2 linked regions of the Variovorax paradoxus genome follow. The protein of the gene in region 2 interacts with the protein of the main gene of each other region in a pairwise test. Links are inferred from orthologs where the notes say so. Each region holds a gene or a part of one and is shown on either strand. Other genes may lie near its edges. The genes, in order: AACL56_RS02010 and recJ.

Evidence for each region.
Region 1: the proteins of recJ (region 2) and AACL56_RS02010 interact in binary tests that used the Escherichia coli proteins (3 or more experiments, as listed by UniProt). The link is inferred for Variovorax paradoxus from one-to-one orthologs.

The regions. Positions count from the first base shown.
Region 1 is NZ_LR743507.1:412,028-426,460, reverse strand. Bases 6,286-9,783 are described here. They hold AACL56_RS02010 (DNA topoisomerase III), read right to left. Parts: upstream 9,450-9,783; coding sequence 6,486-9,449; downstream 6,286-6,485. Other genes in these bases: AACL56_RS02005 (SET domain-containing protein), read left to right, coding at 9,537-9,783; AACL56_RS02015 (tripartite tricarboxylate transporter substrate binding protein), read right to left, coding at 6,286-6,483. Also shown: AACL56_RS02050 (TetR/AcrR family transcriptional regulator), read left to right, coding at 1-409; AACL56_RS02045 (hypothetical protein), read right to left, coding at 431-613; AACL56_RS02040 (LysR family transcriptional regulator), read right to left, coding at 656-1,597; AACL56_RS02035 (oxidoreductase), read left to right, coding at 1,723-2,601; AACL56_RS02030 (N-formylglutamate amidohydrolase), read right to left, coding at 2,602-3,474; AACL56_RS02025 (tripartite tricarboxylate transporter substrate binding protein BugE), read right to left, coding at 3,488-4,450; AACL56_RS02020 (LysR substrate-binding domain-containing protein), read left to right, coding at 4,563-5,498; more of AACL56_RS02015, read right to left, coding at 5,506-6,285; more of AACL56_RS02005, read left to right, coding at 9,784-10,292; AACL56_RS02000 (biotin--[acetyl-CoA-carboxylase] ligase), read left to right, coding at 10,295-11,119; AACL56_RS01995 (sporulation protein), read left to right, coding at 11,125-11,322; AACL56_RS01990 (sensor histidine kinase), read right to left, coding at 11,357-12,799; AACL56_RS01985 (hypothetical protein), read left to right, coding at 13,126-14,070; AACL56_RS01980 (response regulator transcription factor), read right to left, coding at 14,093-14,433.
Region 2 is NZ_LR743507.1:1,979,467-1,993,401, forward strand. The notes cover bases 6,182-9,181. They hold recJ (single-stranded-DNA-specific exonuclease RecJ), read right to left. Parts: upstream 8,591-9,181; coding sequence 6,773-8,590; downstream 6,182-6,772. Other genes in these bases: AACL56_RS08845 (DUF1003 domain-containing protein), read left to right, coding at 6,207-6,755; AACL56_RS08855 (hypothetical protein), read right to left, coding at 8,587-9,181. Outside these bases: AACL56_RS08830 (hypothetical protein), read right to left, coding at 1-236; AACL56_RS08835 (DUF4132 domain-containing protein), read right to left, coding at 233-4,420; AACL56_RS08840 (GGDEF domain-containing protein), read right to left, coding at 4,728-5,894; more of AACL56_RS08855, read right to left, coding at 9,182-9,552; AACL56_RS08860 (lipoprotein-releasing ABC transporter permease subunit), read left to right, coding at 9,608-10,864; lipoprotein-releasing ABC transporter ATP-binding protein LolD, read left to right, coding at 10,857-11,534; AACL56_RS08870 (sigma factor-like helix-turn-helix DNA-binding protein), read right to left, coding at 11,815-12,354; AACL56_RS34310 (RidA family protein), read right to left, coding at 13,388-13,609; AACL56_RS34315 (RidA family protein), read right to left, coding at 13,609-13,773. UniProt on the Escherichia coli protein: Single-stranded-DNA-specific exonuclease.

The sequences.
Region 1 (14,433 bases), 1.6 Mb from region 2 along the record:
GCACCTGCGCTCCAAGGCGCTGCTGATGGACGTGCGCGCGGCCGTCGAGGCGCATGCCGGCCGGCCGCTGCGCGAGATCGTCGATGCGGTGATCGACGCGCAGCTCGACGCCCACCGCGCGCAGCCGCTGGCCTGGGGCGCGCACTACCTGCTGGAGCGTCACCTCTCCAGCCCCGAGGCCTACCGCAAGATGTACGACCGGTTCGTGGGCGAGTGGGTGGGCGTGCTCGAGGCCGCGAACGACGTGGCGGCCGGTTGCCAGAAGAAGGAAGTGGCCCGCGTGTGCCAGACCATCATCTACGGCCTGGTGGCACACACGCACATCGGCACCGGCGGCCGGCCCGACCTGCAGGCGCTGTCGCGGCAGCTGCGCGGCGCGCTGCACGGCTACCTGGCCGGCTCGGCCTGACCGCGCAACGCCGGCGGGCGCTCAGCGCGACGACTTGTTCGTCGCGCCGCTGACGCTGGCGTCGATGGTGCCGAACACCGTGACGCCGCTGCCGCCGGTCGCGCCCGATGCATTGGCGCCGCTGCCGGCCGACCCCGTGCCCGCGCAGCCCGACACCAGCGCGCCCAGTGCAATGGCGAACACCGCGGCAATGATTGGCTTCACTTGAAACTCCATGGGTGGTTGATGACGATCGTTGACGGCCCACTATAGGCCGCTGCCGTGCCGGTCCTGTAACAACACGCCCGTCGTCGCCAGGGTTGTTGCGCGCAGGTGGCCGATGAGGGCGCGCAGCTTGGGCGGTACGCGGCGGCGGTCGGGGTAGTACAGCGTCAGGTCGGGCAGTGGCGTGGACCAGTCGGCCAGCAGCTGTACCAGCCGGCCGTCGGCGATGTGGCGCTCGGTGTAGCTGCTGATGAGGTTGGCGATGCCGATGCCGTCCACCGCCGCATCGAGCATCACCGCCACGTCGTTCATCACCAGGCGCCCGCTCACGGCCAGCGTGATGGCCTGGCCGTCCTTCTCGAACGCCCAGCGCTCCAGCTGGCCCGAGCTCTCGAAGCGGAAGCCGATGCAGTCGTGCGCCAGCAGTTCGCGCGGATGGACCGGCGTGCCGCGCGCGGCCAGGTAGCGCGGCGCGGCGACGATGCTGTTGGCCAGCGGCGCGCCCACCGTCACCGCCACCATGTCGCGCTCGACCATGCCGCCGAAGCGGATGCCGGCGTCGAAGCCCCGGCCCACGATGTCGACCAGCGCGCTGTCGATCGACACCTCCACGTCGATCTGCGGGTACGTGCGCAGGAAGTCCGCGAGCACCGGCTGCAGCACGAAGAGATAGGCCGCTCGCGGCACCGTGAGCCGCAGCAGGCCCGAGGGGCGTTCGGCGCTGTCGCTGAGCTCGTCGGAAGCCGAGGCCAGTTCCTGCACCGCTGGGCGGATGCGTTCGAGGAAGCGGGCGCCGGCTTCGGTGAGGTTCACGCTGCGTGTGGTGCGGTTGAACAGCGGCACGCCCACGCGCTTCTCGAGCAGCCGCACCGCCTGGCTCACGGCAGAGGGCGAGACGCCCAGGCGCACCGCGGCGGCCGAGAAGCCGCGGGTCTCGGCCACGGCCATGAAAGTGACGAGTCCGTCGAGCTGGTCCTGGCGCATGGCGGGTTCCGGTTGATCTTGAAGAAAAGCTTCAAGGTGCTTCGTCGATTGGGCGGATTATCAAAGCCATGCGGCGCGCGCACAGTCGGGTCATCGCTGCTTCCATCCCTTTCCAAGGACATCGCATGACCGCCTCCCCGACCTTTTCTTCTTCTTCTTCTTCGCCAAGGACCTGGTTCATCACCGGCGTCAGCAGCGGCTTCGGCCGCGCGCTCGCGCAGGAGGCGCTGGCCGCCGGCCATCGCGTGGTGGGCACGCTGCGCAGCGAGGCCGCGCGTGCGGAATTCGATGCGCTGCAGCCCGGCCGCTCCTTCGGCCGCCTGCTCGACGTGACGCACGACGCCGAGGTGCCGCGCGTGGTGGCCGAGGTCGAGGCATCGGTCGGCGCCATCGACGTGCTGGTCAACAACGCCGGCTACGGCCACGAAGGCACGGTCGAGGAATCGACGCTCGACCAGCTTCGCCGGCAGTTCGAGGTGAACGTGTTCGGCGCCGTGGCCGTGGGCAAGGCGGTGCTGCCGTTCATGCGCGCGCGCCGCCGCGGCCACATCCTCAACATCACCTCGATGGGCGGCATCGTGACCTTTCCGGGGCTGGGCTATTACCACGGCAGCAAGTTCGCGCTCGAGGGCATCAGCGAGACGCTGGGCAAGGAGGTGGCGAGCTTCGGCATTCACGTGACGGCGGTGGAGCCCGGCGGCTTCCGCACCGACTGGGCGGGCCGCTCGATGGTGCGTGCGCCGCAGGACATCGCCGACTACGCGCCGGTGATGGGCCCGGTGCGCGCGGCACGCCTGGCGCGCAGCGGCAAGCAGGCGGGCGACCCGGTGAAGGCCGCGCGCGCCATGATCCGCATCACCGAAACGGCCAACCCGCCCGCGCACCTGCTGCTCGGTCCCGACGCGATGAAAGTGGTGCGCGAGAAGCTCGGCGCGCTGCAGGAGGAGATCAAGGCGTGGGAGGCGCTGTCGGTGTCGACCGACTTCGCGCCCGCCACGGCCTGATCAGCGCGGATCGGTGGCCAGCAGCATCTCGACCATCGAGCGCAGGTGGCCCTGCAGCCGCGCCGCGCCGGCCTCGTCGAGCGCCAGCGTAGCCTCGTCCATGTAGAGCTTGCGGTTGATCTCCACCTGGATGCTGTGCCGGTTCACGGCCGGCTTGCCGTGGCGGCGCACCAGCTCCACGCCCTTGTACGGGTGGTTGTAGTCGACGCTGTAGCCGAAGGCGCGCAGGTGCGCGCAGATCTTCTGCGACAGCGCCGGGTCGGCGGTGCTGCCGTCGCGGTCGCCGATCACGAAGTCGGCATGCGCCAGGCCGGGAAAGTCGGTGGCGTGGCTGGCCGCGATGGCCGGCATCGAATGGCAGTTGATGTGGATGCTGTAGCCGTGGCGCGCGTGCGCCTCGTCCACCGCCTGCGCCACGGCGGCGTGGTACGGGCGCCAGCAGCTGTCGATGCGCTGGCGAACCTCTTCCACCGGCAACTGCCGGTCGTAGATCGGCAGGCCTTCGTCGGTGAGCTTCCAGATCAGGCCCTTGCCCAGGCGCACCTTCGACAGCACGCGCGGGTCGGTGGAGACGGGGTCGGTCCACTCGCCGTCGAGCATCGTGGTGTCGATCTCGGTGGTGTCGCGGTTGGCGTCGAGGTAGCTGCGCGGGAAATGCGCCTCGACCCAGGCCGCGCCCAGGTCGGGCGCGAAGGCGTAGAGCTTCTCGACGTGCGTGTCCTCGGCGCGGCGCAGCGTCGCGAGCTCGCGCACCGTGCCGAAGTCCTCCGGGTACACGGTGCCGCTGTGCGGGGAGTCGAGCACGAGCGGCGTCTGCCCGGCGACGCTTGTCACCTGGGCGCGGGTCTGGATCAGTTTCAGTACTGGATGCATAGGCAGGCCGGGCTCAGTCCAGTCGCACGCGTGCGAATTCGGCCACCTTCTTCATCTTCTCGATCTCGCTGGCGATCTGCTTGGTGAACTGCGCCGGCGTGGTGCCCGAGGCGTAGAGGCCCTGCAGCGACAGGCGCTCGCGCACCGAGGCGTCCTTCAGTGCCGTGGCCACCGCCTGCTGCATGCGCAGCACCAGTTCGGCCGGCGTGCCCGCGGGCGCCACCATGCCGAACCACGACGGGTCGTTGTTGGCCGGGTAGCCGAGCTCGGCGTAGGTCGGCACGTCGGGCAGCACGTCGAGGCGGCCGCCCCAAGACACCGCCAGCGCCTTCAGCTTGCCCGCCTTCACGTGCGGCAGCGACGAGGCCACCTGGTCGAAGTACACCGGCACTTCGCCCGCCAGCACGTCGTTGATGGCCGGGCCCGCACCGCGGTAGGGGATGTGCACCATCGAGGTTCCGGTGCTGCTCTTGAACAGCTCGCCCCACATGTGGCCGATGGTGCCGTTGCCCGGCGTCGCATACGACACCTTGCCGGGGTTGGCCTTGAGGTACTTCACCAGCTCGGCGAAATTGGCCACGGGCAGCTTCGACGGGTTGATGACGATCACGCCCGGCGCCTTGACGATCTCGGTGACCGGCGCGAAGCCCTTGATCGGGTCGTAGGGCAGCTTCTGGTACACGGCCGGGTTCACGCCGTGCGTGGACAGCGTGGCGATGCCGAAGGTCAGGCCGTCCGGCGTGGCGCGGGCCAGTTCGGCCATGCCGATGGAGCCGCCGGCGCCGGCGCGGTTGTCGATGACCACGGGCTGCTGCAGGATCTTGGCGACCGGCTCGCCGAGCACGCGCGCGGTGATGTCGGTGGCGCCGCCAGGCGGGAACGGGACGACCAGACGGATCGGCTTGCCCTGCGCGAAGGATATTCCAGGAAGGATAGAAGCAGCGGCCAGCGTGGAGATGAAGTGACGACGTTGCATGGGGTGTATTCCAGTGTGCATTGAGGGTGAAAAGGCGATTTGCTCCTTCACTGGAAGCAAAGGATAGACCAGCTAACATTCTGATCTGGAATGTTTTAATGGGCATCCCGCCATGTCGCTGCGCCGTCTCAACCCTCCCCTGAACCTGTTGCGTGCCTTTTCCACCGTGGTGCGCTTCGGCGGCGTCTCGCGTGCGGCCGAGGCGCTGCACCTCACGCAGGGCGCGGTCAGCAAGCAGGTGCAGGAGCTCGAGCGCTGGATCGGTGCGCCGCTGTTCGAGCGCAGCCGCAAGCGCCTGGCGCTCACGCCGGCCGGCGAGCGCTACGAGAAGGCGGTGCGCGCCCTGCTCGCGCAGCTGGAGGCCGCGACGCTGGAACTCATCACCAGCGGCGACGGCGGCGGCGCATTGCACCTGTCGACGCTGCCGACCTTCGGCGCCAAATGGCTGATTCCGCGGCTGCCCGACTTCCAGCGGCTGCACCCGCAGGTCACCCTGCATTTCGTGCCCTTCGTGCACGGCTACGACTTCGAGCGGCCCGAGCTCGACTGCGCCATCCTGTTCGGCGACGGCCACTGGCCCGGCGCCCGTTCGCACTACCTCGCGGGGCAGGACGTGGCGCTGATCGCGCCTCGCGCGGGCCAGGCCGAGGTGGCCATCCGCACGCCGCAGGACGTGGCCCGCTGCACGCTGCTGCGCCATGTGACGGTGCCGCAGTCATGGGTGCAGTGGCGCGAGGCGCACGGCGTGCGCGGGCTCGATCCGCTGGCGGGTCCGCAGTTCGACCAGTTCCAGACCATGATCCGCGCGGTGATGGTCGGCATGGGCGTGGCGCTGGTCCCGCGCTGCCTGGTGCAGGACGAGATCGCCTCGGGGCTGGTGGACGAGCCCCTGCCCGGCGGCGGCTACCGCGGCAACGAGGGCTACTGGTTCTGCTATCCCGAAGGGCGCGGCCAACTGGCCACGCTCGATCATTTCCGCAGCTGGCTGCTCGCGGAGGTCGACCGCGCGGCGGAAGCGCCGGCGGTGCCGGTGCAGGCCTCGGCCTGAGGCTTCGTTACTCGGGCTTGGCGCCCGATGCCTTCACCGCCGCACCCCACACCCCGATCTCGCTCGCCACGAAGCGGTCGAACTCGGCCGCCGTGGTCGGTGCGGGCTCGGAGCCGCGCTCGCGGATGAAGCGCGCCATCTGCTCGCTCTTCAGGATGTCGGTCACCTCGTGGTTCAGGCGCTCGACGATCTCGGGCGGCGTGCCGCGCGGCGCCATCAGGCCGAGCCAGCCCACGGCCTCGAAGTTCTTCGTGCCGGCCACGCCGCTCTCGCGCACCGTGGGCACGTCGGGCAGTTGCGACGAGCGCGTGGCCGAGGTCACGGCCAGCGGCACCGCCTTGCCCGACTTGATGTGCGGCAGCGCGGCCGTCACCGAGTCGATCATCAGCGGCACCTGGTTGCCCAGGAAATCCGACTGCGCCGGGCCGCTGCCGCGGTACGGAATGTGCGTGATGAACACATGCGCCGCCGCCTTGTACATCTCGCCCGACAGGTGCTGCGTGCCGCCGATGCCGGCACTCGCATAGCTCAGCCGGCCGGGCTCGGCCTTGGCGCGCGCGGTGAGGTCGGCCAGCGTGCGGATACCGCTCTCGGGCGTGGCCAGGAACACCAGCGGCACCTTGGCGATCAGCGAGATGCCCGCGAGGTCCTTGCGCGGGTCGAAGCCCGGCTTGGCATAGAGCGTCTGGTTCACCGCCATCGCGCTGCCGGCCACCACCAGCGTGTAGCCGTCGGGCTGCGCGCGCACTACGAACTCGGTGCCGATGTTGCTGCCGGCACCGGCCTTGTTGTCGATGATCACCGGCTGGCCCAGCCGCTTGCCGAGCTGCTCGGCCACGGCGCGGGCGAAGATGTCGGTGGCCTGCCCCGGCGGAAAGGGCACGACCAGCTTCACGGGCTTGTCGGGCCACGCCGCCGCCTGCGCCAGGCCGGCGGCGCCCAGCAGTGCGATCGCGACGCCCGCATGAAAGTGCCTGCGCTGCATGTTCAGGGCGCCGAGAGGTGCTTGCCCACGATGCCCGCCAGTTCGAACATCGTCACCTGGTCCTTGCCGAACACCGGCTTGAGCTTGGCGTCGGCATTGATCGCGCGCTTGTTGGTCGCGTCCTGCAGGCCGTTGGCCTTGATGTAGTCCCACAGCTTCTTGATGACCTCGGTGCGCGCCACCGGTTCGGCGCCGATCACCGCGGCCAGCGAGTCGCTGGGCTTCAGTCCGGCGCCCGGCTTGCGCGGCGCGGCGGCCTTCTTCGCAGCCGGTGCCTTCTTGGCGGCGGGCGTCTTCTTCGCAGCCACCTTCTTGGCCGCCGCGGTCTTGCCGGCCGGCGCGGCCTTGCCGAAGGTCTTGCGCGGGGGGAACTTGCTGCCGCCCTCGCGCGGCGCGAACTCGAAGGTCACCTTGCCTTCCTCGGCGTTCCATGTGAGGAAGGCCTTGAAGGCGCGGCGCGTGCGCATGCTCACGAACTTGTCGAGCAGGTCGGTCTTGCCGGTGGCGAGCAGCTTTTCCATCTGCGCGCGCTCCACCGGCTGCTGCAGGATGATCTTGCCGGTCTTGAATGTGCAGCTCGGCGTGGGCTGGGCGTTGGTCGGCACCGACTTCTCGCACACGTAGTTGCTGCCGTGCTCGAACACCGGCGCGCCGCAGATCGGGCATGGGCCCACGGTGTCCTGCTCGCTGAAGTCGACGATCTCGCCGGTGTCGGCGTTCTTGTCGTCGCCGAAGTCGAACTCCAGCTTCCAGTTCTTCGCCTCCTCGTCGAACTTGATGACGATCTCGGAAGTGAAGGGCCAGCCGGCCTTGGAGCGGAAGCCCTCCAGCGGGCCGATGTGCTTGTCGCGCAGCAGCGCCTCGGCCTCGGCCACCTCGAAGGTGCGCCCGGCCGGCGACTTGCCGAACGAGAAGCCGCAGGCGTCCTCACCCGTGCCGCTCTTGCCGGTGCAGGCGTAGCGGCGGTAGTTCTCGCGCACGATGCCGCCGCAATTGGGGCACGGCGTCTGCAGCGTCGAGTAGTCGCCCGGCACGGTGTCGCGGTCGTACTCCTTGGCCTTCTTGACGATGTGCTCCGTCATGGCCGCGATCTCGCGCATGAAGGCGTCGCGGCTGAGCGAGCCCTTTTCCATCTGCGCGAGCTTGTATTCCCACTCGCCGGTGAGCTCGGCCTTGGAGAGTTCCTCCACGCCCAGGCCACGCAGCAGCGTCATCAGCTGGAAGGCCTTGGCGGTGGGAATGAGCTCGCGGCCTTCGCGCAGCATGTACTTCTCGGCGATCAGCCCTTCGATGGTGGCCGCGCGCGTGGCTGGCGTGCCCAGGCCCTTTTCCTGCATGGCCTCGCGCAGCTCGTCGTCGTCGATGTTCTTGCCCGCGCCTTCCATGGCGCCGAGCAGCGTGGCTTCGGAGTAGCGTGCCGGCGGGCGCGTCTTCAGGCCCTTGATGTCGGCCGACTCGGTCTTCACGACCTCGCCCGGCTTCACCGGCACGAGGCGCTTGCCGTCCTTGTCGTCTTCCTTCTCGTCGTCCTGCGCTTCCTTGCCGTAGATGGCGAGCCAGCCCGGCTTGACCAGCACCTTGCCGTCGGTGCGGAACGGGTATTTCTTTCCGCCCTGCTCCACCGTGCTGATGCGCGTGGTCACCTGGTATTCGGCGCTCGGGAAGAACACCGACAGGAAGCGCCGCACCACGAAGTCGTAGAGCTTCTGCTCGGCCTCGCTCAGGCCGCTGGGCGCCTGCAGGGTCGGGATGATCGCAAAGTGATCCGACACCTTGGCGTTGTCGAAGATGCGCTTGTTGGGCTTCACGTAATTGCCGTCGACCGCCTGCTTGGCGAACGGGGCCAGGTGCTTCATGCCGCTGTGGGCCAGCATGTCCATGGTCTGCTTGACCACGGGCAGGTAGTCCTCCGGCAGCGCGCGCGAATCGGTACGCGGGTAGGTCAGCGCCTTGTGGCGTTCGTACAGGCTCTGCGCCAGCGCCAGCGTGGTCTTTGCGCTGAAGCCGAAGCGGCCGTTGGCCTCGCGCTGCAGCGAGGTCAGGTCGAACAGCGCGGGCGAGGCCTGCGTGGTGGGCTTGCTTTCTTCGGTGACGGTGGCGGGCTTGCCGCGCGAAGCATCGGCGATGGCGCGCGCTTCCTGCTCGTTCCATACGCGGTCGGCGCGCTGCTCCGGGTCGGGCTCGCCGTTGGCCAGTAGCGGCGCGTTCGCCTTTTTCCAGTCGGGGTTGAACCACTTGCCCGGGTAGTTGCCGGCCTCGGCCGCGAAGCTGCCGTGGATTTCCCAGTACTCGCGCGAGACGAACTTGCGAATCTGTTCCTCGCGCTCCACCACCACCGACAGCGTGGGCGTCTGCACGCGGCCCACGGTCGTCAGGAAGAAGCCGCCGTCGCGCGAATTGAACGCCGTCATGGCGCGCGTGCCGTTGATGCCCACCAGCCAGTCGGCCTCGGACCGCGAACGCGCGGCGTCGGCCAGGCCCTGCATCTGCTTCTCGGTGCGCAGCGCGTCGAAGCCGTCGCGGATGGCCTGCGGCGTCATCGACTGCAGCCACAGCCGCTTGACCGGCTTGTTCAGCCCCGACTTGCCGCCGGCGTACTGCTCGATCAGCCGGAAGATCAGCTCGCCCTCGCGGCCCGCGTCGCAGGCGTTGATGAGCTGCGTCACGTCCTTGCGCTTGGCCTGCTTGACCACCGCGTTCAGGCGGGTCTTGGTCTTGTCGACCGGCTTCAGGTCGAAGTGCGGCGGGATCACGGGCAGGTTGGCGAAGCTCCACTTGCCGCGCTTGACGTCGAACTCCTCGGGCGCCTGGATCTCGACCAGGTGACCGACGGCGCTGGTCACGACGTAGCTGTCGTTCTCGAAATGCTCGTCGTGCTTGTCGAATTTGCCGGCCACCGGCGTGAGGGCACGGACGATGTCCTGTGCCACCGACGGCTTTTCTGCGATTACCAACGTCTTTGTCATCTAAGGGCTCTCTATACTGTGCGGCTTCCCGCGTGTGCGCACGCGCACACGCGCATGTGTGCATATTCAACCTAACAGACTTCGGCGATGCCTTCCAAATCCCCACTTTCCGCGGGCCGCGATCCGGCCGCCACCCATCCCCCCGAGGGAGAGGCGCGGCTTGCCTCGGGGCGGCCCAGCAGCCGCCGCATCCAGATGCGGCGCTCCGATGTCCACGGCAACGGCGTGTTCGCCGTTCAGGACCTGGCCGAAGGCGAGACGCTGATCGAATACAAGGGCGAGGTCATCAGCTGGAAGGAGGCGCTGCGCCGCCATCCGCACGACCCGTCCCAGCCCAACCACACCTTCTACTTCCACATCGATGACGGCCGTGTGATCGACGGCAACGTCAAGGGCAACGATGCGCGCTGGATCAATCACTCGTGCGAGCCGAACTGCGAAGCCGACGAAGTCGATGGGCGCGTTTATATCAAGGCATTGCGCAACATCGCTGCAGGCGAAGAGCTCAACTACGACTACGGCCTGATCATCGACGAGCCGTACACGCCGAAGCTCCTCTCCGAATTTCCTTGCTGGTGCGGCTCGCAAGAGTGCCGCGGCACACTGCTGACGCCCAAGGACGAAGAGGACGAAAAGAAGAAAAAGAAGAAGGCCAGAAAGGCCGAGAAGAAGAAGGCTGAAAAGAAGGAAGCCGCCAAGGCCGAAAAGAAGGCCGAAAAGAAGGCCGAAAAGAAGGCCGAAAAGAAGGCCGAAAAGAAGGCTGGTAAGAAGGCGGAAAAGAAGTCTGAAAAGAAGAAGGCGGAGAAGAAATCCGCCGTGAAGGACAAGTCCGCCAGGGACTGAGCATGACGAGCACCACGGCCGCCTGGTTCGAAGACCGGATCGCCGCGTCGGTCGCCCCGCTGCTGCCCGGCTTCGCGGTCGAGGCGGTGGCGGAGATCGATTCCACCAACACCGAACTCATGCGCCGCGCGCGCGCCGGCCGCGCCGAGCCCGTGCTGCTGGTGGCCGAGCGCCAGACCGCCGGCCGCGGCCGACTCGGCCGGCCCTGGCAGAGCGCACCGCAGCAGGAGGCGTCGGCCTCGCTCGTGTTCTCGCTCGGCATGCCGCTGGCGCCCGCCGACTGGTCGGGCCTGTCGCTGGCCGTGGGCGTGGCCGTGGCGGAAAGCCTCGACCCGTCTGGCGCGCACAAGGTCGGACTCAAGTGGCCCAACGACGTGTGGGTGAACGATGCCAAGCTGGCCGGCATCCTGATCGAGACGGCGCTGCCCTCTTCCGCCGCAGCCACGGCCGGCGCCGCTGCGCCGCGCTACCTCGTGATCGGCATCGGCCTGAACATCGGTGCGCGCGAAGGCGACGGCATGCGCACGCCGCCGGCATGGATGCGGCAGTGGCGCCCCGATGCGCGCGCGCCAGAGGTGCTGGCCGAACTGGCCGCGCCGCTGGTGCGCACGGTGCTCGATTTCGAGGCCCGCGGTTTCGCGCCGTTCGCCGAACGCTTCGCGGCACGCGACGTGCTGCGCGGGCGCGAGGTGGCGCTCAGCGACGGCACCGCCGGCCTGTGCGAAGGCGTGGCCTGGGGCGGCGAGCTGCAGGTGCGCACCGACGCCGGGCTGCAGCTCATCTCGAGCGACGAAGTGAGCGTGCGCCCTCGCGGCATGGCGTTCTGAACCCGATGAAGCTGCGCCTGCTGCTCATCGTCCTCTTGCTGGCCAACGCAGGCTATTTCCTGTGGGCGCGCGGCGACCTGGTCGGCTTCGGGATGGCGCCCGCCGGCATCAACGAACGCGAGCCGCAGCGCCTGTCGCGGCAGATCCACCCCGAGTGGCTGCAGATCCGCAAGGAAGCGAAGGCCGGCGCGCCGGCGCCCTGACCTCCCTGCGCGGCCTCCTCTGGGGTCTGACGGATCAACCTGGCGTCTCGCCCTCGAAGCGCACCGTGAACAGCGCACCCGGCGGATGCCTGCCGGGGTGCGCGTCCTCCAGCTTCACCCGCGCGCGGTGCTGGTTGGCAATCTCCAGCACGATCGGCAGTCCCAGGCCCGAGCCGTCGGCCTCGTTGCCGAGCACGCGGTAGAACGGCTCGAACACCAGGTCGCGGTCGGCCTCGGCGATGCCGGGGCCGTTGTCCTCCACCTGCAGCAGCAGCACATGGCCGAACGGGTCGGCCAGCACCCGCACGGTGATCAGGCCGGGACGCTCCGGCGTCGAGGGCGTGTAGTTGATCGCGTTGTCGACCAGGTTGCGCACCAGCTCCTTCAGCAGCGTCGGGTTGCCGTCGAACACCACGCCGGGCGCGCCCGCCTCCGCGCCGTCGTAGCCCAGGTCGATGCGTTTCTCGATCGCGCGCGGCACGGCCTCGCGCACCACCTCGATGGTGAGCCGCGCCAGGTCGCAGGGCTGGTGGTGCGCGTTGGCGCTGTTGCCCTCGGCACGCGCCAGCGACAGCAGCTGGTTCACCGTGTGCGTGGCGCGCTTGCTGGCCCGGCCGATCTGCTTGAGCGACTGCTTCAGCTCGTCGGCGTTGGCGCCCTCGCGCTGCGCGAGGTCGGCCTGCATGCGCAGCCCCGCCAGCGGTGTCTTCAGCTGGTGCGCCGCGTCGGCCAGGAAGCGCTTCTGGGTACCGATGGAGTCGTTGAGCTTGTCGAGCAGCTCGTTCACCGACGACACCAGCGGCACCACCTCGAGCGGCACCAGCGATTCGTCGAGCGGGCTCAGGTCGCCCGGACGCCGTTCGCGGATGCGCGCCTCCACCACCGAGAGCGGCTTGATGCCGCGCACCAGCGCCAGCCAGATGAGCAGCACCGCCAGCGGCAGGATCGCGAACTGAGGCAGCAGCACGCCCTTGATGATCTCCCCGGCCAGCACCGTCTGCTTCTCGCGCGTCTCGGCCAGCTGCAGCAGCGTGGGCGGCACGTCTTCCGCGCCGCTGGGAATCCACAGCGAGGCCACGCGCACCTCCTGGTCGTGCAGCTCGCTGTTGTGCAGGAAGACCTGCGTCGGCGGCAGCGGTTCCTCGACGTTGGGATGCGGCAGCTCGCGCTCGCCGCTCAGCACCGTGCCGTGGCCGTCGACCACCTGGTAGTACACATGGCCGGCATCGTCGGCCCGAAGGATCTCGCGCGCGGGCTGCGACAGCACGAATTCGGTGCGCCCTTCCCTCACCGTCACCAGTTCGCCGAGCGCCTTCACGTTGTGCTCGAGCGCGCGGTCGAACGGCGCATTGGCGATGCCCTGCGCCACCAGCGACGTGACGCCGATGCTCACGGGCACCAGCAGCAGCAGCGGTATGAGCATCCAGTCGAGGATTTCGCCGAAGAGGGAACGCTGGGCGCGCTGAAAGAGCTTCAAGTGGGCTTCCTGCAGGGACGAAGGAACGCGGGTGCGCGTGAACGGTGGATGCCGGTCTTCCGGGGGCGGCGTGCCATCGGGAGTGCGATCGGTTGTAGCTTCGGTGCGAAGTTTCCGCAATGCAGAAGTACCAGGGCGGCCCGGCTCGACGAGGCATCGGACGCGCCGCGATCTTCTCCTCGGCTGTGCATCGTTCCTCCTCGCACGGGTAGCGAAAAAACTCCGCCGGCCGTGACTTACTGGTGCGGCGGCAGGCTGGCGGGCCGGCGCCCGCCCTTAGTCTTCGCGCGCAGTTTCTGCAATTCGAAAACCTCAGGGAGAGATTCATGAAGAACAAGTCGAACGGCCGCGTGCGGCCGTCGTGGATTGTCGCGTCCGCGTGCGCCGCAGGGCTCGCGGGCTGCGGGGGCGGAGGCGGTGGCAGCGATGCAGGCGGCTTGCCGATGCTGCCTGTGTTGCCCGCGGCCGCCCCGGCCTCTGCGCCGGCGCCAGCCCCCGCGCCGGCACCCGAGCCGAACCGCGATCCGATGCCGGGCAGCGAGCCGCTGCCGTCGCTGGACGCACCGCAGGCCGGCTCCACCGCCGCCGCAGGCAACGACAGCGAAGGCATCTACGCTTCGCTGCTCGACATCACGCTCATCGGCGCCGACGGTTCCATCGCCAGCAAGGATCACATCGGCACGATGTGGGGATCGCTCACCGTCACCGGGCTGGACTGGTCCTTCAATCCCGACACGGCCTACTACTTCATCGATGCCTCGCCGGTGACGGGCTCGGGCACTTTCACGCCGAAGAAAGTGATGAACGGAACCTACAGCTGGGACCAGCGCGCGCCCTCGGCATTCGGTCCCCAGAAGTACGCTGTCGAGAATGCACTGGCGGTGTCGCAGGACAGCGTGACGGGCAAGTGGGCCAACCCGGACAGCAACTACGGCGTCGGGCTCTCGATCGAGGTGGATGCCACGGGAGCGTTCACCGGCAAGACCGCGGGCGTGCAGGTGGGCGACTGCAGCATCTCGGGCGTCCTCGCGCAGGCGCAGCCGGGCACGTCCAAGAACATGTACGGCTTCGCACTGAATGCGGTCGACGCCGGCATCGATGGCAAGAATGCCTGCAAGCTCAGTACGAACCGCCCTTACCGGGGGCCGGCCGCCATCGTCCTGGTGCCCGCGGGTGCCTACGAAGGCAACGGCTATTTCCGGCGCGTCTTCTTCCTCGTGAAGACGGACAACGGCGCCACGTTGACGGCGAGTCTGCAGAAGCAGCCGTAAGCGAAAGCGGCGTTGCGCGGGCTCAGCCCTGGATCTTCTCCAGGCAGTAGCCCAGCCCGCGCACCGTCGCGATGCGCACCGGGCCTTTCTCGATCTTCTTGCGCAGTCGGTGGATGTACACCTCGATGGCATTGAGGCTCACCTCCTCGCCCCATTCGCAGAGCCGGTCGACGAGCTGGTCCTTGCTCACCAGCCGGCCGGCGCGCTGCAGCAGCACCTCGAGCAGGCCGAGTTCACGCGCCGACAGCTCGATCATCTTTCCGTCGATGGTGGCCACGCGGCCCGCCTGGTCGTAGACCAGGGGTCCGTGGCGGATGGCGTTGCTGGTGGTGCCCATGCCCCGCCGCGTGAGGGCACGCACGC
Region 2 (13,935 bases):
TCGATCCAGAGCCGCGAATGCACATGCTCGAAGCCTTCGTCGGCGATCACCACGCGCAGCACGCCGCTGCCCTTCGGCGAGGTCCATTCGCCGCCGGTGGCCACCGCGCTGACCTGCGCCGGCACCTCGGGCGCCGCACGCGCGGCAGCGGCAGCGGGCCCGGCCGCTGCGAAGACCGCTGTGAAGGCCGCTGCAAAGGCGGCGGTCGCGGCCATCGCCCGGATGGGCAGCCTCACGCGCGCAGGCCTTCCATGTCGCGGATGAGCTCGCTCGCCGAGATCGGGTCGAGCAGGTTCAGCGTCTCGGCATCGCGCATGTCGCCCCAGCCCGAAGGCTTGCCGACCTGCACCTGGCCCAGCGTCTGCTCGGGGTACTCGTCGACCATGCCGACGATGATGCCGGGGTCCAGGCTCAGCTCGATCACGCGCTGGGTGCCCAGCGGCTTGCTGAAGTACCAGATGCAGCCGCCGTCCTGCGCCTGCCCGCGGCGCCAGCCCTTGTTGGCCAGGCCGAGCACGCGGCCGGTGGGCACCTTGGCGTCCTTCCAGCGCTCCAGCTTGAGGCTCTTGAGTTCGGCGTCGGTCAGCGTGTAGACGTCGCGGCCGATCTGCGCGAAGGGCTGCAGCAGTTCGTAGTCGGCGAACACCTGACCGAAGGCCGCCGCGTCGGCGGCGGGCAGCTCGAGAGCGTGCGGCACGCCGATGCGGATGTTCGCGCCCTCGGGCAATTCGAAGGGATCGTCTTCCGCGGTGGTGTAGCTGCCGTCCTCCGCCACGCGGAAGCAGGCCTTCAGCGCGCCGCCGTAGCTGCTGCCCTCGGTGGCGCCCTCGACCTCGTACACGCCCCAGATCAGCCGCTGCACGATGTGGCGCACCAGCGGATGCTCCACCAGGAAGGTGCGGAACACCTCGGGCGTCCAGCGCCGGCGCGCGCACATCGCCACCTCGAGGCGCAGCAGCTGCTGGCTCGCGATGGTGCGCGCGTCCTTCTTGAGCAGCTTGAAGCGTTCGACCGCTTCCTTGCTCAGTTCGGCGTCGTCGGTCTTCTTGGGCTTGGGCAGGTCGGGCAGGCGTGCGCCGTCCACGCCCTCGGTGGTCTCGCGCACGTACGGCTTGAGCGTCTCGTCGAAGCCGACCTTGAAGGCGCGAGGGCCGAAGTCGAGCCGCATCGTGCCCTGCTCGTCGAGGCCGAGGTCGGGCGCGAGCCGGTCCTCGAGCTCCTCGGTGCTCAGGCCGCGCGCCTCGGCGATGGCGTCGATCTTCTCGCGCGCCTTGTCCTGCAGACCCTTGAACTTGACCTTCTGCGCGATGCCGTTGAGCAGCATCAGCGCCACGTCGCTGCCGATGGCGGCCAGCACGTCGAGACCGGTCACCGCGCGCGCGTGCGCCGACTCGCCGGGCCAGGCGCGGATGAAGGGCGTGAGCTTGCGCGCCGTGTCGTCGTTGCCGAAGAAGCCGAGCATGGTCAGCGCCCAGCCTTCCTTGCTCGGGCCGCCGGCCTCGAGCCACGCGGTGAACGCGTCCCAGGCGAACTCGGCCAGCGAGCCGGCGTCGCACACCTCCTTGATCACCGCGATGCCACCGTAGATTTCCTCGTTGGTCGGGAAGGTCAGCATCTGGCCGAGGTTGTCGAGCGCGTCGTCGGGCAGCGCCTTGCCGTTCTTCAGCGTCGGACGTCGCCAGCCGCGCGGTTGCCAGAATTCGGGCAGCTTCGCGCGCTTGGTGGGAAAGCGGTCGAGCGGGCTCTCGTCGAGCACGGCGCGCAAGGCCTCGATGACCTCGGGCCGCCCGTAGCGGCCGGCCACCTCGAGCAGCAGCGCCTCGTGGCCGTTGGCCTGCAGCAGGCGCAACGCCGAGCCCGCGCAGTCGCGTGCCTCGCCGGCCTTGCCGAGCGCGGGCGCAATCAGGCCGCAGGCGGTGTGCTCGGGGTATTTCAGCAGCCAGGCGCGGCCTTCCGCGCGCAGCGTCTTGAGCTTGGCGAAGGCGCGCGCGGCGGGCATCGCCAGTTCGGGCGCGCCGAAGTTCAGTGCGTACGAGAGGTTCTCGGTGGGCTTGGAGCGCACCATCGCCGCCAGGCCCGGCAGCACGGCCAGGCCGTGGGTGGCCAGGATCAGACCGATGTCGTCGCTCTCGGCCTCGCCCGCGACGGCGTTCCAGAACGGCACGCCGACCGCGGCCGGCAGCAGCGCGGCGAAGCTCGCGCGGAAGCTGAACCAGTAGTAGCGCTCCTTCTTGCGCTCTGCCACCATCGCGCGCCACTCGGTCACGAGCGCGCCGGCATCGCCGGCCGCGACGGCGGCTGCGGCGGTCTTGACGAACGGCGCCAGATTCTTCTTGCCCTTGTCGAAGCCGAGTTCGTCGAGCAGCACGTCGATGTTCTTGCGCGCGGCGTCGTAGCGGCCGGTCTGCCACGAGTTCAGGCGCCGCGCGCTCTCGCGCTCTCCTTCGCCCCATTGCTCCACCGGCGCCAGCGCCAGCGGTTCCAGCACCAGCGCGGCGGCGGCCTTCTTCTGCACCTTGGCGAGCCAGGGCGGCGCGGCGAGCACGCCGGGCAGCTCGCCCGCTTCGGCGGTCTCGGCGGGGCCGGCGAGCAGCGCCAGTTGCCGGTCGATCACCGCCTGCGCGCCCGCATCGAGCCAGGGGCGCAGCGCCGGCAGCAGGGCGCCGTGCGCGCGCAGCAGGCGCGTGAGGCTGGGCGTGACCATGTTGGCGTCCTTGCCGCCCGAGGCCACCAGCCGCGACAGCGCCGGGATGGCGGCCATCGGCCAGCGGTCGACAGCCAGCGCCAGCCGTGCGAGCGCGCTTTTCGACGTGCTCGCCACGCGCGCCAGCGCGAGCACCGCGTCGGGCGTGCCGATGCAGGCCAGCGCGTCGCCTGCGTCGTCGGTGGCGGCGCCGCGCTCCAGCACCGCCACGGCATCGACACCGCGTTCCTGCACCAGCGTGCTGGTCATGGGGCCGCTGCCCCAGAAGCCGCTCGAATAGCTCAACCGCACCTTCGCGGCCAGTGCAATCGCATCGGGGTCGGTGGCCGTGAGCTGCAGCCAGTGCATCATTTCCGGCGCGTTCTTGTCGGCGGCCAGCGCATGCACCAGCGCGTTGGAGACCTCGGGCGCATCGGGCAGCAGCATCGCCAGCGCCGGCTGGCGGCTGGCGTGCACCTTGGGCAGGCCGGCCTCGATGCGGTCGCGGCAGTCCTGCCAGACCTCGGGCGCAGCCAGTGCCAGGTGCGCACGCAGCGCCTTCTCACCGTCGCCGATCGGGCCGTAGTAGGTGCTTCCCATGGGGCCCGTCACGCCCGCGCTGAAGCTGTAGAGGTGCTTGCTCGCCTTGCGGTCGTAGGACGAATGCATCTGGATCTGCTGCGCGGCCAGCAGCAGATCGATGGCGCCCGGCAGCCCGTACTGCGCCACCAGGTACTGCACCAGCACGGCGCTCATCTCGCTGCTGCCGTAGTGGCTGCCGGTGCTCAGTGCGAGCGCCAGCAGCACGGTGTCGGCCTCGGCATCCGGCGCGGGAATGGGCTGCGCGCCGCGGTCGAGCATGCGCTGCGTGGCATCGCGCAGCCCCGCGTCGGTGGCGGCCATGTCGATGTTCAGGTCGAGCTTGCGGCGGACTGGCAGCCAGGCCGCGGCCACGCTCACCGGCTCGGTGAACGGCGCCGGCGGAAAGCGGCGCGAGGGCAAGGCCTCGCGCACCATGTCGGGCGACATGCGCACGGGCACGCCGGCCGCGAGCCAGGGCGGTGTGTCGGCGCTCACGGGCAGGTCCGCCGCGGGCACTGCCGAGACGGACGTCGGCGTGGTCGATGCCGAAGTGCCCAGTTCCTTCGCAATGGCCTGGGCCTCCTTCGCAGGCGTGCAGCTGGCGCCCCAGCCGTACAGCAGGCCTGCGGCCTTCAGCCGCTTGAACGCCAGTGCCGCGCCTTGCTCGCTCACGCCGTGCTGGCGCTTCAGGCTGGCGGTGGAGAGCGAATCCTTCTGCGTCAGCGCGCCGGCTTCGATCTGCGAGCGCACGGCCTCGAAGACGCGGTCGGCCTGGCTGTCGATGCCTTCGGAGGGAGCGTCTGCATCGGCTGTTGCGGTGGCTGCGGCGGTTGCGGCCGGTACGGCGGCCGATGCCGGCGCCGCTTTTGCTGCAGGCGCAGCCGTTGTCTTTTCCGCTGCCTCGGCCTTCGGCTTCGCCTCGGTCTTGCCGATGACTGCGCCGGCCGCCACGCCCGTCTCGCTGTAGCCCTTGCCGGTCTTCTCGGTCACCAGCTTGCCGAGCGCCGTGGTGGCCTTGGCGGCATCGGCGAACGACTTGGTCTGGCTTTGGCCCGCAGTGCCGATGCGACCCCAGCGGATGTTGAGCTCGGTGTCCACCTGCTCGATTTCCCAGAATTTGCTGGCGGTTCCTTCGATCAGTTCAAAACGGCGCATGGAAAAAACGTCCTCCTGTGAATCGATGACACGCCCGCGCATGACGAACGGGCGCTGGAAAAAAAGGGGCGAATGAATGCGTGTCGCAACGCGGCCGCCGCCGAGGATAAAGACCCGATGTGAAAGCCGTATCGCTCAGCCACGCGAAGCGCCGGGCCTCGGTGGTGCTGAAAAAACAGGCGGTGCGACTGCATGAAATCTCATGCGTCGATCATGCACTGTCGCTCGCAAGACCGAGTTAAGAAGAAGGTTCGAAAGCGCTGCGCGAGACGGTCCTCGCGGGGCCGGTGCGCGGCGGCGGCGCCGCTCAGCCGTGCGCCGCGCCGCCCGACTGCTCGCCGGCGAACGCGTACGACGGACCCATGCGCTGGCGCTTGCAATGGTGCAGCGCGCGGTCGGCCGATTCGAGCAGGCCGGCCAGCGTGTGGCCGTCGGCCGGATGGCACGCGATGCCCATGCTGAGCTCGCCACCGGCGAGCAGCCGGCCTTCGTAGGCCACGGGCGTGGCGCCTGCGGTCTCGATGCGGATGGCCATCTCCGCGAGCTTCTGCCGCGCCGGATTGCCGGCCAGCAGGATCGCGAATTCGTCGTCGCCCAGCCGCGCGACCATGTCGTCCGCGCGCACCTGCTGGCGCAGGCGCAGCGCGATGGCGGCCAGCACCGCGTCGCCGCCGGTGCGGCCGTGGCGTTCGTTCACCCGCTTGAAGCCGTTGAGGTCGACCAGCATCAGCGAGAACGGCCGGCCGTCGCGTACCCACTCTTCGCCGCGGCTCTCGAAACCGGCGCGGCTGGTGGCGCCGGTGAGGGCGTCGGTGCCCATGGCGCCCATCAGTTCCTTGGTGCGCGCCTCCAGCGCCTTTTCGGTGTGCAGCACCAGCCGCATGCGCGCGCCGACGGCCGCGGCCAGCAGCGCGAGTTCGGCGATCGCACCGAGCTCCGCGAAGTTCACCGGCCCGATGGCCGGCGGGAGTTCGCTCCAGGCCGGCAGGTGCGTGACCGACAGCCCCGCCAGCAGCAGCACCGCGCCCGCGCAGAAGAACCCCACCGGCCACGGCATGCGCCGCCACGCGAGCAGGGCGCCCACCGCGAGCACCACGGTCGAGGCGACGACCAGGGCCTGCAAGGTGCGCAGCGTCCAGGCGAGCCGCGTGTCGAACGCGGCATAGAGCGCGGTGGCGGCCAGCGCCGCGATCAGCAGCAGCGCGACCTTGTCGAGCCGCGGTGCGAAGTGCCGCATGCGCAGCAGCTGCCGTGCGAACTGCAGCCGGCACGCGGCCCACAGCACCAGCGCCACCGCGGCCCAGTGGGCGAGGGGATCGTCGGGCGACAGGTTGTCCAGCCCGGCGAATGCGGCCAGGGCGAAGCCGCAGGCCAGCACGTACCAGACGTGCACCAGCGTGCCGAACACCAGCAGGAACACGAGCCCGCAGACCATCAGTCCGCCGAGCACGCCATGGCCCCAGGCGGCGGTCATTGCAGGCGGCCCTCGAAGAAGGGGCAAAAGGGCAGGGCGCCGGTGCAGCGGCGAGAGAAATGACGAGAGCGGAACGGCATCCGGGCGATTCGAGGCAAGGCGCAGTGAAACGATGGGGTAACTGATCGTATCTCCGAAGCCGTGCCCGACCATGCGCTGCGTCTCATTAACGCCTCATCCGAAAGCTGGAGGCGGACAGGAAAACGCATGCGCGCACCGCCCGCCCTGCGCCCCGGGCCCCAAGGTTTTCTTGCACCGCATCACGCCCCCTGCCTACGCGCGGCAGCGTCGTGCCGGGCGACAACCATGGAAATGTCCACGCAGACGTCTCGCACGAAGCCGCACGGGAAGCATCCGTCCATCGAGGAGCTGACCCACCGCAACATCGAGGCGATCCTTTGCCTCGAAGAAAGCAACCGTCGCTCGAAGCCGGTGCTCTACCGCGTGGTGGCGCGCATGTCGCGCTTCTGCGGCACGGTTGCCTTCCTGTGGTGGAACCTGGGTTTCTTCGCGCTGTGGATCGTGCTCAACCAGTGGGTGTGGCAGCTCGACCCGTATCCCTTCACATTCCTGTTGTTCCTGGTGTCGATCGAGGCGATCGTGCTGGCGATCATGATCCTCATCAGCCAGAACATGTCCGACGAGGAGAACGAGCGGCGGCATCACCTGGACCTGCAGATCAACCTGCTCAACGAGCGCGAGATGACGGCCCTGCTGCGCCTCGTGACCCGCATGGCCGAGAAGATGGAGCTGCCGCCCGATTCGCACGACGAGGTGAAGGCCCTGGCCGAGCGTACCGACCCCGGCAAGGTGCTGCACCAGATCGTCGCGGCCGAAGCCGCGCACGGCAAGGACGGCTGAGCGCCGGCCTTGCCGGCCTAGAACTCCGCGCCCTCGACCAGGAAGCGCAGGCGCCGCACGCCCTGCCACTCGTCGGCGTCGAGCCGGAACGCGAGCTTGACCTTCGGCGGCAGCGGCTCGGTGTGGCTGAACCACATCGCGTCGATCGGCTGCCCCTGGTGGCGCAGCTTGAGCGACAGGTGCTTCTCGCCGACCAGCCGCTGCGACACCACCTCGACCTCTTCGCTGAACGTGGGCGGCGCGAAGCCCTGGCCCCACACCTCCTTGTGCAGCGTGTCGACCAGGTCGATGCGCATGTACTCGCGCGAGATCGGCCCGTCGGTCTCGATCTGGCGCGTGAGCGCGGCCTCGGCCAGCCACTCGCGCGCCACCTGCGCAAAGCCCTTCTCGAAGGTCTCGAAGTGCTCGCGCGCCACGGTGCAGCCGGCGGCCATCGCGTGGCCGCCGAAGCGCAGCAGCACGCCCGGGTGGCGCTTGGCCACGAGGTCGAGCGCGTCGCGGAGATGGAAGCCCGGGATCGAACGGCCCGAGCCCTTGAGCTCCTGCTCCTTGCCCGGTGCGCCGCTTGCGGCGAAGACGAAGGTAGGGCGGTGGAAGCGGTCCTTGATGCGCGAGGCCACGATGCCCACCACGCCTTCGTGGAAGCCCGCGTCGAACACGCTGATGGCCGGCGGCGGCGCGGCGATGCCCTCGACCGTGTCGTCGGCGGAGAACAGCGACTCGGCCAGCAGCAGCGCCTGGTCGCGCATGCCGCCCTCGATGTCGCGCCGCTCGCGGTTGATGCCGTCGAGCATGCGCGCGAGCTCGTCGGCGCGGCCGGCGTCGTCGGTCAGCAGGCATTCGATGCCCAGCGTCATGTCGGCCAGCCGGCCGGCCGCGTTGATGCGCGGGCCGAGCGCGAAGCCGAAGTCGAAGGTGGTGGCTGCCGCGGCCTGACGGCCCGCGGCCTTGAACAGCGCGGCCACGCCCGCAGGCATGAAGCCGGCGCGGATGCGGCGCAGGCCCTGCGCCACCAGGCGGCGGTTGTTGGCGTCGAGCTTCACCACGTCGGCCACGGTGCCCAGCGCCACGAGCGGCAGCAGCGCATCGAGCTTGGGCTGCGGATTGCCCACCCCCCGGCTTGCCGCTTCGTGTGCTTCGCCACCCCCCGGGGAGGAGGCTCGCTCGCCTTGGGGCCGCACGGCGGCAGGCGACGGCGCGTCGAACACGCCGCGCGCGCGCAGCTCGGAGCGCAGCGCCAGCAGCACATAGAACATCACGCCGACACCGGCGATGCTCTTGCTCTCGAACCCGCAGCCGGGCTGGTTCGGGTTGACCAGCACATCGGCCGCCGGGAGTTCGGGGCCGGGCAGGTGGTGGTCGGTCACCAGCACCTGCAGGCCGCGCGCCTTGGCGGCGGCCACGCCCTCGACGCTGGCGATGCCGTTGTCCACTGTGATGAGCATGTCCGCGCCGCTCGCGGCCACGCGTTCGGCAATGGGCGGCGTGAGGCCGTAGCCGTCGACCACGCGGTCGGGCACGAGGTAGCTCACGTTCTTCGCGCCCAGCAGGCGCAGGCCGCGCACGCCGACCGCGCAGGCGGTGGCGCCGTCGCAGTCGTAGTCGGCCACGATGCACAGGCGCCTGTTCTGCGCGATCGCATCGGCCAGCAGCACGGCCGCCTCGCGCGTGCCGCGCAGCGTGTCGGGCGCGAGCAGGCGCGCGAGGCCGTCGTCGAGTTCTTCCTTGGCCTGCACGCCCCGTGCGGCGAACAGGCGCGCGAGCAGCGGGTGCACGCCCGCCTGTTCGAGGGCCCAGACGGTGCGGGGGGGGATGTCGCGGGCGATGATCTTCACAGCGACTCCAGCACCCCGGCGGCGCGCGTGCGGTCGAACAGGCTCCTGGCCCAGCGGGCCAGGCCGCGCTGCTGCACGGTGTAGCGCTGCGCCGCGCGATCGCCGCACAGCGTGAGCGTGACGTCGGCGCCGCGCGTGTAGTCCGCCAGCAGCGAGGCGAGGGCGCCGGCGTCCAGCGCCTGCCAGGCGGCGGCCCAGGCCGCGCCGTCGTCACGCAGCGCGGCGATGCGCAGCGCGTCGTCGACCTCGGGGTCCGTGACCGGTGGCCTGGCGTCTGCAGGCAGCGAACCCGTGCCGCTGAGCCAGAAAGAATTGATCGGCGGCACACCGCGCGCGGTGCGGTCGTCGTTCACGCGCTGCGTGTACAGCAGCATCTGCATCTCGTTCTGCAGGCGGCGCAGCGAGCGTGCCGAGTCGCCCAGCGGCGACCACTGCGAGATCGGGCAGCCCACCGCGCGGTCGATGGAGGCCGTGGCGAGGCCCTCGAAGATGGGCGCAAGCGCGAGCCAGCGGCCCGGGGTGTCGGAGGGATGCAGTGCGATGCCGTCTTCCTCGAAGAACGGCGCGGCGACGGCCAGCAGGGCCATCGATTCGGCGGCGTCGATCTCGATGGCGGACGGGTCGCCCAGCGCCACGTCGTCGATGCCGACCTGCCAGTTGCACAGCGTGACGAGGCCCCAGGCCTCGGTGTCGCCGGGAAGGGCCAGAGAGATGCGCCGGGCTTCCAGCGCGGCCCAGGGGATGCAGCCGTCGGGCGCGGCGATGCCCAGCGCCCGCGCAAGCGCACGTTCGTGAGGAGGTGAGCGCGTGCTTTCGTCCTGCGTGTCGGTGTCGGCAAGGCTGAGTCGGGACAGCAGGGATTCGAGGTTCGGCAGCTTCAGTGCCGGCAGTGCCGCACGGCAGGCAGGGGAACCGCGGCCGGCGAAAGGGATCAACAGGTGACGTGGGGAGGTTTCGGCCATGCCCCTATTGTCCCGGAAGCCCCCAGGTTGTCCGTGATGCCACAATTCCGCCCCTATGCGACTCCCCTATGAACTGCAGCTCGGCTGGCGCTACACGCGCGCAGGCCGGGCGACGCGGCGCAACGGCTTCATCTCCTTCATCTCCGGTGTCTCGATGCTCGGCATCGCCCTGGGCGTGGCGGCGCTGATCATTGTGCTCAGTGTGATGAACGGCTTCCAGAAGGAAGTGCGCGACCGCATGCTCGGCGTGGTGTCGCACATCGAGATCTTCTCGCGCGACGGCCAGGCGCTGCCGCAGCTCGACGAGATCATGGCCGCGGCGCGCAAGCATCCCGAGGTGGTCGGTGCGGCGCCGTTCATCAACACGCAGGCGCTCATCGCGCGCGGCGAGGACATGAAGGGCACGCTGGTGCGCGGCATCGAGCCCAAGCTCGAACCCGAGGTCACCGACATCAACGGCATTGCATCCAGGGGCACCTTCGACAAGCTGGTGCCGGGCGAATTCGGCATCGTGCTCGGCGCCGAGCTGGCGCGCTCGCTCTTCGTGCAGCCGGGCGACCAGGTCACGCTGGTGGCGCCGGGCGGGCAGGTGACGCCGGCCGGCGTGGTGCCTCGGCTGAAGCAGTTCACCGTGGTGGGCACCTTCGACTCGGGCCACTACGAATACGACTCCGCGCTGGCCATGGTGCACGAGCAGGACGCCGCCAAGGTGTTCCGCCTCGAAGGCCCCACCGGCATCCGCCTGAAGCTCAAGGACCTCAACGAGGCGCGCGACGTGGCCGACCAGCTCGCCGTGAGCCTGCCGGGCTCGTTCCTCATCCGCGACTGGACGCGCCAGAACAAGACCTGGTTCGCGGCCGTGCAGGTCGAGAAACGCATGATGTTCATCATCCTCACGCTGATCGTGGCCGTGGCCGCCTTCAACCTGGTCTCCACGCTGGTGATGACCGTGACCGACAAGCGCGCCGACATCGCCATCCTGCGCACGCTCGGCAGTTCGCCGCGCAGCATCATGGGCATCTTCGTGGTGCAGGGCGCGATGGTGGGCGTGATCGGCACCGTGGCCGGCCTGCTGCTGGGCCTGGGCATCGCCTACAACATCGACGTGATCGTGCCCTTCCTCGAGCAGCTGTTCCATGCGAGCTTCCTGCCGAAGGACATCTACCTGATCAGCAAGATGCCGAGCGATCCGCAGCGAAGCGACATCTTGCCGATCGCGATCATTTCCCTGGTGCTGGCCTTCGTCGCCACGCTGTATCCGAGCTGGCGCGCCAGCCGCGTGAACCCGGCCGAGGCCTTGCGCTATGAGTGATGTTGTCTTGAAGGCCCGTGGACTCACGAAGCGGTTCCACGAGGGGCGCCTCGACCTGACCGTGCTGCATGGCGTGGACCTCGATGTGCACGCCGGCGAGACGCTGGCCATCGTCGGCGCCTCGGGCTCGGGCAAGAGCACGCTGCTGCACCTGATGGGTGGCCTCGATGCGCCCACCGGCGGCAAGGTCGAGCTGCTGGGCAAGGACATCGCCCATGCCGACCCGGCCGAGCAAGGGCGGCTGCGCAACCAGCACCTCGGCTTCGTCTACCAGTTCCATCACCTGCTGCCCGAGTTCAGCGCGCTGGACAACGTCGCGATGCCGCTGAAGATCCGCCGCGTGGAGCCGGCCACGGCGGCGCAGTCGGCCGCGAAGATCCTCGAGAGCGTGGGCCTGGGCCAGCGCCTGCACCACCGCCCGGCCGAGCTCTCGGGCGGCGAGCGCCAGCGCGTGGCGATCGCGCGCGCGCTGGTCACGCAGCCGGCCTGCGTGCTGGCCGACGAACCCACGGGCAACCTCGACCGCAGCACGGCGGACAACGTGTTCGCGCTGATGCTCGACCTGGCGCACCGCCACGGCACGGCGTTCGTGATGGTCACGCATGACCAGGATCTGGCGAAGCGGTGCGACCGGGTGCTGCAGCTGGTGGCCGGGCGGTTGGCCGGCTGAGTTTCTGTCTTTCTCCCTCTCCTTCCGGGGAGGGCCGGGGTGGGGGAAGCGGCCTCGAAGACCGCGCGATGTCGAGGGCCGCGCGCCCCCATCCCAACCTTCCCCAGAGGGGAAGGAGCAAGAGATCCGGAGGCGTTCCACCGGCAGTACCGCCGGACCCTGAGTGACTCCCTCCTCTGGGGAGGGCGGGGTGGGGGCAAGCGGCCTCGAAGACCGCGAGATGTCGAAGGCCGGGAGCCCTCGTCCCAGCCTTTCCTCAAAGGGGCAAGTAGCCGGATGCCTAGTTCAGCGGCACAGCTTCTTCCATCTGCCGCACGTCCAGCGGCAGCACGCACAGCACTTTCCCGCCGAGCGTCAGCACCAGCCCGAGGCGTCCGCCCATCTGCATGATCTGGCAGACCGCGCGCGGCGCTGCATCCTTGGCGATCGCGGCCGGCACTGCAGCAGCCCGCGTCGGCGGCTGCCGCAGCATCGCGAACAGCACGCTCGCGTCGCACTCGGCCAGCGCCTGCCGGTACACGTGAAAGACCGCTTCCGGTGCGCCGTCGTTGTCGTCCGTGTCCTGCCGCAACCGCAGCAACGCGCGATGCAGTTGCTGCCGGCACGCCGCTTCGGTCCTGCCGCTGGCCTCGGCCATTTCCTTGAAGCTGGCTTCGAACACCTCGCGCAGCAGCACGGCCGCGCCATCGGCGGGCGACAGCCGCGCCGCCAGCAGGCGCAGTGCGCCGTGGGCCGACTGCGCTGTCGCCGCGTCGTCCTGCGCGGAGGGCGACGCGTCGGACGCGGCCTGCACTGCGGCGTCCTGCAGCCAGAGCTGCATCCGGTGCGCGCGCGCAGCCGGTCGATGGCGATGTTCCGCATCACCGTTGTGAGCCAGGCCTGCGCAGCGTCGGGTGCCGCGCGGTCCCCGGCCTCCAATGCACGCAGGTAGCTGTCCTGCACCACGTCCTCGGCATCCGCCGGGCCGCCCAGCATGCGCGCCGCCGCGCGAACCAGCCGGCCTCGCAGTGCCGGGAATTGCGAGAGATAGTGTTCATCGAGCATCGGCGCAGCTTGCCATAGCCAGCAATGTCACGAAACTGCGGGCTTGTTCGTCAAGACAGTTCAACCACAGGAGCTTTCTTCATGCAGCCCACCATGTTCTCAATGGAATCGGAAGACGACACCAAGCCCGCTGCCACCGGCGAGCCGCGCAATTCCTACCTGGAGGAAAAGGCGTTCAAGTCGCGCACGCTGCTGATCTTCGGCAGCATCAGCGACTCGGTGGCCGCCGACGTGACGCGCCGGCTCATCGCACTCGACGCCGACAGCGCCGACAAGCCCATCGACATCCTCGTGAGCTCGCCCGGAGGGCACCTGGAGTCGGGCGATGCGATCCACGACATCGTGCGCTTCATCAGTGCGCCGGTGAACATGATCGGCACCGGCTGGGTGGGAGCGCGGCCACGCACCTGTTCCTGGCCGCGCCGCGCGAGCGCCGCGTATGCCTTCCCAATACGCGCTTCCTGATCCACCAGCCCAGCGGCGGCGCGGGCGGCCAGGCGACCGACATCGCCATCCAGGCGCAGGAAATCATCAAAGCCCGGCTGCGCATCGCGCACGAGATCGCGCGCGAAACCGGCAAGCCGCTGGACGTGGTGATGGCCGACATCGAGCGCGACCGCTGGCTGTCGGCGGAGGAGGCCGTCGAGTACGGACTGGTCTCGCGCATCATCCAGCGCAAGACCGAGCTGAAGGGCTAGCTGTCGCGGCAAGGTATTGCTGCAATCGACCCGGAAATACTGCGGAACCGGCTTTGCCTGGACCGCAGGTGTTCCCCGGCAGGGGCGACACGAAGTGCGCGACGCCCCGAATCAGGCCTTCGGTTTGTAGGCGACCACGTCGACCTCGACCTTGGCGTCGACCATCAGGCGGGCCTCGGTGGTCGAGCGCGCGGGCTTGTTCTCGCCGAAGTAGCTCATGTAGATGCGGTTGAACGCACCGAAGTCGCGCGCGTCCTGCAGCCACACGGTGCTCTTGCACACGTCGTCGAGGGTGGCGCCGGCCAGCGCGAGCACGGTCTTCAGGTTTTCCATCACCTGGCGCGTCTGCGCTCGATGCCGCCCACCACGATCTCGCCGTTCTTGTCCGCCGGCACCTGGCCCGACACATAGATGAAGTCGCCGGCGCGCACGGCCGGGAGAAGGGACGCACCTGGCGGTCGGAGGCGAGGGAGGGCGCCGAGGTATTCGAGGGGCATGGGAACTCCTTGTGAAGAAGAGAAGGGTCGGGAGAAGCGAGCCGCAAGTATCCATCCAATCTGAAAATCTATTTCAAATTTGCTTGCGATCAAGGGTTAACACGGATGATTTGGCATGGATAGTGCTTCAAAGTCCGGGCCAGAAAGAAAATTTCTTTCATA